Regions from separate parts of the Bradyrhizobium sp. WSM4872 genome, predicted to be linked through region 2. Evidence: riboswitches for the same ligand, from Rfam matches in the RefSeq annotation. Region 2 holds a riboswitch; the other holds the start of a gene.
The links. Region 2 has a riboswitch for cobalamin ahead of AC0L3C_RS09220 (TonB-dependent receptor). Riboswitches for the same ligand answer to the same signal wherever they lie in the genome.
Positions count from the first base shown of each region.

Region 1: linked by a shared signal. The riboswitch ahead of metE (5-methyltetrahydropteroyltriglutamate--homocysteine S-methyltransferase) and the one ahead of AC0L3C_RS09220 (TonB-dependent receptor) in region 2 are both predicted to bind cobalamin.

Region 1 is NZ_JBVVPT010000014.1:85,723-89,130, reverse strand. It holds gene metE (5-methyltetrahydropteroyltriglutamate--homocysteine S-methyltransferase) at 1-1,604, opposite strand, end outside; cobalamin riboswitch at 1,704-1,903, opposite strand; gene AC0L3C_RS20020 (4Fe-4S binding protein) at 2,685-2,888, opposite strand.
Region 2 is NZ_JBVVPT010000005.1:38,895-42,302, reverse strand. It holds gene AC0L3C_RS09220 (TonB-dependent receptor) at 1-1,285, opposite strand, end outside; cobalamin riboswitch at 1,403-1,604, opposite strand; gene AC0L3C_RS09215 (histidine phosphatase family protein) at 1,677-2,249, shown strand; gene cobT (nicotinate-nucleotide--dimethylbenzimidazole phosphoribosyltransferase) at 2,250-3,302, opposite strand; gene cobF (precorrin-6A synthase (deacetylating)) at 3,318-3,408, opposite strand, start outside.

The sequences.
Region 1 (3,408 bases), on a different contig from region 2:
CGAACGCACCGCGAGCCATAAGACTGAACCCAGCCGTGCTTGGTGAATGCGAAACCCAACAGCTGCTCGCCAAAGTATTGAACCATGTCATTGCGCTCGAACTCACCGTGTACGAGCACGTCCAGGCCGATATCTTCCTGCCAATGCACGGTATGGGCTGTCTCCGCTTTCAGAAGCTGCTCGTACTGCGTGTCATTCAGCGCTCCCCGCGCATGAGCTGCACGCGCATTGCGGACGTCCGCCGTTTGCGGGAAGGATCCGATGGTTGTGGTTGGAAACATCGGCAATGCGAAGGCGACGCGTTGGACGTCGGCGCGCTGGGTGAACGCACTGCGACGGCGACGCATGCTATCGTCGATCGCGGCCATTCGTCCGGCGACGTTCGCACTGTGGATCTTCGGCGATGTTTCGCGGGTGACGGATGCATCCTCTGAGAGCGTGAGTTCATCGGCCACGTCGGCAGCATAGCCAGCCAGCGCTTTGCCCAATATCGAAAGTTCCTTGATCTTCTGCACTGAGAACGCCAACCACGTCTTCAGATTGGGATCGAGATCGATCTCTAGTTCAATGTCGGTCGGAACATGTAGCAGCGAGCAGGAGGGGGCAATCTGAACACGGTCCCTGCCCAGTTTTTTGACCATAGGAGCAAGTTGGTCGAGTAGCGCCGGCAGATTAGAGCGCCACACGTTGCGACCATCAACGACACCGAGCGAGACCACGAGATCTCTACCTGCTCTGGCGACAATCGCGTCCAACTGGTCAGGTGCACGAACCAGGTCGACATGAACCCCGGCAACGGGCAAGGCCAATACTGTTTCAAGATTGTCGCCGACACCCCCGAAGTATGTGGCCAGCATGATTTTAAGGGTCGGCACGGCCTTAGCGAAATGAGCATAGGCCCGGCGGACAGCGGCCCGAGATGCTTCGTCGACGTCCATCACTAGGCATGGCTCGTCGAGCTGAACCCATTCAGCGCCGCGCGAGGCTAGTTCGCGGAGAACATCGACATAGACGGGGAGGAGTCGATCAAGCAGCGACAGCGGATTGAAGGCGGGATTTACGCTTTTGCCGAGCTTCAGGAAAGTGACTGGGCCCACTAGGACGGGCCGCGTCTGATAGCCGAGGCTTCTTGCCTCCTCATATTCCTCGATCGGCTTCCGAGAGGCATACTTAAAGATCTGATCCTGGTGAAATTCCGGCACCATGTAGTGGTAGTTCGTATCGAACCACTTCGTCATCTCCTGTGCGGCTACGCCGGGCCCATGCTGAGCGTGACCACCGTCTTGAGCGCCACGCGCCATGGTGAAGTAGGTTTTGAGCGACACAGGACCTTCGTTCCAGCCGTAAACGTCGGGAATGGCGCCGACCATTAGGCTGGTATCGAGCACATGGTCGTAGAGCGAGAAGTCATTCGAAGGAATGACGGTCGCACCGCGGGATTTCTGCCGTGCCCAATTAGCGGCACGAAGTCCACTCCCCGCCTCGAGGAGCTCGGCTTCGCTGGATTTTCCCGCCCAGTAGCTCTCGAGCGCGAATTTGAGTTCGCGTCGTGGGCCGATGCGTGACGTCCCCAGTGTGGCAACGGGAAGCGAAAGGATTGACATAGCTTAGACCCCATGTTGGGGCAAAGGCCATGGCGGACGCAGACAGCGAACATCGCGTGAGCGACAACTGCTTGGCGCACACCGGGACGCCCCGCCCGTGGACGATATCTTGTCGAGGCAGGTCTCCTGGCTCACGGGTCGTCGCTGCTGTCCGGCCTTCCCGAAGCCGCATGGCTTCAGTGACTTCGTTGGACAGCGGCTCGCCGCTTACAGTTGCGGGGGCAGCGCCGGCATTGCACCGGCTTCCCTCTTAGCTCCAGATCAAACGAAATCCGGAGACCGCGACGGCTTGAATTATGCGCACGAGGATCGATGCGTCAACCTACCGATTCTCGCTGCGATATTGCCCAAGCGATTACGAGCGCACTAGGCGGGCACGACGGTCTTGCTCGCGGCCTGGTGAACACGCCCGGATCTGTCGAGGCTCCGCTGTGAATGCATTCGCTCCTTGCTCGCGTAAGGGTTGAGCTCCACGACCGGAACGAACCCGGGCCGCTTTCGGTATCTGTGTGATCGCGAGGAGGCGACCTTTTCCGTCAGCAGCTTTTCGAACCAGCGCGTCAGGAAGGTGCGATCATCTCGGCCGGCATCCGTTTGGTCACAGCCCACGAGGCTCCCTAGACATTTCGAAAGCCGGATTGCTCCAGGACCGCACGGATGATCAGGTCGGCTCCTTGGTGTTCGGCGGCCCGACCAGGCACGAGGTCGTCCGCCTCCGTGAGGTTGGCCAAGATGATCTTCTCGGTGCAATAGGTGTTCACGTGCTGAGCGACTTTTGCGCCGGCTTCGATGCGTCCGTGGCCGCTCGACGCCGGTCTGCCTCGCCTCGACTCGCGGCCAGCGATGATAGGCCTTAACGCGGCCACTGAGCATCGAGGGCCTTGTCCTTGTTCGTGACAATTTCGACGGTGTCCTCCGACAGAGCCCTTTGAGGGGTTCCTCGGAGTCGCTCAGCGTCTTAAGCTCATAACGATGTTAATCGACCTCGATGCGCCCCATGCGGTCGTGGTCTCCTCAAGGTCCCACATCTACAACTTCGTTCGCGAAATCGAGCGATGAGGCCTTTTGGTCGCGGGCTGCCTATCCTGTCTTGGACGGGACACAGGTGTCAGGGACCGGACAGACCACCGCGCATTGCGGCGTGTCGCAATGGCCCTCGCACTCCGTACATTTTTTGGCATCGATAACGTAAATGTCGCGCTTCAGACTGATCGCCGCGTTGGGACACTCGAACTCACATGCGCCACAAACGGTGCATTGCGAAGCGACGATCTTGTAAGCCATGCCTTCCGACTCCTTAGGCGAGCGATGCCATGGGCGATCCCTTTCAAATGCCGTGCCAAACGCAGACGCGCTCAATGTTGGGCAATTTGCCCAATTCGGCTGTCCCGGGTCTGAGACCATGTTGCATCTGCGACAGCAACAGCTCGCTTCAATTTCAGGCTACGAGCCCTCGGGCCCTCTTGCGAGAGTCAGTCGCGACTTGACGCTGGAAGCGTCCGTCGGTTTGTTTGGCACGTCAGCGCGGGGGCAAGCGAGGCTGACGCTTCCTCAACCGGCGGCGACAAAAAACCGCCAACGGACGCAGGTCTACGTTGGATCTCGGCAAACCTCCGGTCACACACCCCGACTGGAGGTTTGTGCAAGCCTCGCTCATGGCTGCAACGCTAGCTGCGCGGAGGACTCGCTGGAGGCTTGCCAAAACGGGCTTGTGGTATAACAAGCTTCGGAGGGAAATGAAGTGGCGGCGGGACGACCGACACTGGCCCTGCAGACCGAATTGCACTCAGCCTCATGCCTGGTG
Region 2 (3,408 bases):
TATTCGCATCCCAGATCAAGTCGGTGATGTTGCCGACCAGGCGTTGGCTGTGCGCGACATAGAAGCGCTCACGGTCCACCAGGTTCGTACCGGAATTGAACGCCTCGATCTCATTGTTGAACCAGGTGCGCTCTGCGCCGTAACCATAGGCCTGGCTTTTCAGCGTCAGGTCGGGCGCCAGCTTCAGCTCGAAACCGCCGCGCAGCCAGACCTCCTTCGCTACGTTCTTGTTGTCGAGCACGTTGTAGTTGGTGTTGAAGGTGCGGTCGTCGATCGTGACGGCCCCAAGATCAGTCTTGTTGAAATAACTGCCGGACACGATGCCCGTCGTCGCATGCGAGCCGCTGAAGGCGATCGGCACCAGCGGCACGCCCCAATAGGCTTTCGAGCGATCCTCGCGGTACTCGATGGCGCCCCAGACCTTGAGGCTGTCGGAGATGCGGTAGTTGAGCTGGCCCGACACGTCGAGCGTCTTGGTGTTGGTGTCGTCGGCAAAGCCGTTGAGCGAGGAACGGCTGACGTCAAAGCGATAATCGAGCCCCTGCACATTGGTGCTGCCGCCCGAGCCGTAATGCGCCCGGAACGAGTTCAGTGAGTCCCAGGAGAAATCCGCCTCGTTCCGGATCGGACCGGTGTGCGGCTGCTTGGTGACGAAGTTGATCGCGCCGCCGGCGGCGCCCTCGCCTGACATCAGCGACGCCGGACCCTTCAGGAATTCGACGGCCTCCAGATTGGCCGTGTCGGTGATCCGCGAGGTCATGTTCTGCGGACCGATCTTGATGCCGTTGTAGAGCGTGTTGATCTGGCTGTTGGTGAAGCCGCGCATGGAGAAAGCCGAAGGCTCGGCCGGATTGTCGCCGGATGTGACGCCCACCGCGCCCTGCGCGACGTCGGACACGGTGCGGTAGCCCTGCTCGCGCATGGTTGCGGCCGAGATCACCTCCACGGTCGCGGGCGTTTCGCGCACGGTCAGGCCAAGGCGCGAGGCGCTTTCCGCAACGGCATTGGTGTTGAGCGGCGTCTGTGCTGCCGCGGTCGGCACGACAAGCTTAGGCGTTACAGATGCGACCGTTGGCCTGCGCGCAGCCGCGCGGCGCGGGCCCTGCGCCTCCCGCGCGGCGGGCTTGGCCGGCTTGCGGGATTGGGCGGGCGTTACCTCGACCGGCGGCAGAGGTTCGCGGGCCTGCTGCGCCAGCGCGGCGGGCGGATCAAGCACGGCAAAGGATGTCAGCACGGCGGATGCGAGCAGGAACGCGCGCGGTCGTACAATACGAACAGGAGACACGGTCTTGGACCTCGGTATGACGTCAGTGGCACGTCACAGCGAACCAAGGTCCCATCTTCGGGCTTATAAGCCTTCCGATGAAGCCGAATGTCTGTACTCCCCGACCGACATCTTCGCGTGTGACCACGGCTGACGGCAGGTCTCCTGGCTCGCGGGTCAGTACCTTGCGTCGCCTTCCCGGGACCGAGACACCCAGTGGCACGTGACGCAAGATTCGCCGCTTACAGTTGCGGGGGCAGCCACGGCATTGGGGACAATGTCCCCGCACCGCATTCCCTTTTCATCCCCTCTCGGGGAAACCGTCGCGAGCATCTAGGATTACGATCCAGACAGAGTCAATGTATCAGTTGCCGCGTTAGTGCCACGGCGACCAATTTCCCTGGAGATAAGCATGGAAGGCGAGACCTTCCTCTGGCTGATACGACACGCGCCCGTCGATGGCGTCACGGGGACGATCCATGCGGCGGACGCGCCGGCCGATCTCGGCGATCGCGCGCAGCTGGAGGCGCTGCGGCAGCGCCTGCCGCGGGACGCCGCGAGCTATGCGAGCCCGTCGCGGCGCACGATCGAGACGACCCGCGCGCTGGGGCTCGAGCCGCTGCAGCTGGACGAATTCAGCGAGCAGAACTTTGGCGACTGGACCGGCCGTCGGCATGACGAACTCGCCGCGACCGGTGGCGAGGCCTATGCACGGTTCTGGAACGATCCGGCGCGCGGACGGCCCCCGGGCGGCGAAAGCTTTGAGGATCAGGTCGCGCGGGTCCGGCTGGGTCTGTCGAAGATCGGCGCCGGGGCTGCAACGCTCGTCGTGCATTCCGGCACGATCCGCGCGGCGCTGTGCATCGCGCTGGATCTGACGCCTCAAGCGGCGCTCCGCTTCGTGATCGATCCGCTGTCGCTGACCCGGATCGACCGGCTCGCGACCGGCTGGCGCGTCGTCTGTGTCAATCAGCAGACGACTTGATCAGGCCGGTCGGTCAGGCACATTGGCCTGCGCAAAGGTCGCCATGCCGTTGTGGAGCGCACAGGCCGACCGCACCAGCGGCAGCGCGATGGCCGCGCCCGATCCTTCGCCGAGCCTGAGATCGAGGCTGATCAGCGGTTGCACGTTGAGCGCGCGAAGCACCAGCCGATGCCCCTGCTCGGCGGACTGATGCGAGGCCAGCAGGAACGGCTGGCACGACGGGTTGAGCCGCGCCGCCGCCAGCGCCGCGACCGACACGATAAAGCCGTCGATCAACACGGGGATGCGGCGCTGTGCAGCCGCGATAATAGCACCGCAGATAGCCGCGATCTCGAGACCGCCGACGGCGCACAGGATCTTTTCGGGCGAAGCGCCTGCAATGCCATGGCGCGCGATCGCAGCGTCGATCACCCGCGCCTTGTGCGCACGGCCAGCCGCGTCGATGCCGGTGCCGCTGCCCGCGATCTCCTCCGCGCTCACGCCGAGCAAGCCGGCCGCGATCGCCGCCGAAGTCGTGGTGTTGCCGATGCCCATTTCGCCGAAGATCAAAAGATCGGGCTGGCCGGCCTGCGCGCGGGTCACTGCACGTCGGCCGGCTTCGAACGCAAATGCCAGCTCCGTGGGGGTGAGCGCAGCTTCGACGCTGAAATCGCGCGTGCCGTTGCGCGGCTTGTCGGTCACGATTCCAGCCATCTCCTCCTGCGCCAGCGTGCCGGCGTCGATAACCTGAAGGCTGGAGCCTAGCTCACGCGCGAGCACCGAGATCGCGGCACCGCCGGAGGCGAAATTCGCCAGCATCGCGATGGTCACTTCTTTCGGATAGGCCGAGACGCCCTGCGCGACGACGCCGTGATCGCCGGCGAAGATGATGATCGGCACCCGCGCCGCGCGCGGTTGCTCGGTCGCTTGCAGGCCTGCAAGCTCGATCGCGAGCTGCTCGAGCCGGCCGAGCGCGCCGGCCGGTTTGGTCAGTTGCGCCTGCCGCGCCACCGCCGCCTCGCGATGCACTGCGGAGATATCGGGGCATCGTTGGGAGAGCCATTCGGGGAGCATGCTGCCTCGCTTGCCTCACGGCCTGCGCTTGAGGATGTAACTGTCCATGATCCAGCCGTGCCGCTCGCGCGCCTCTTGCCGGACGGCGACGATCCGCGCACCGATC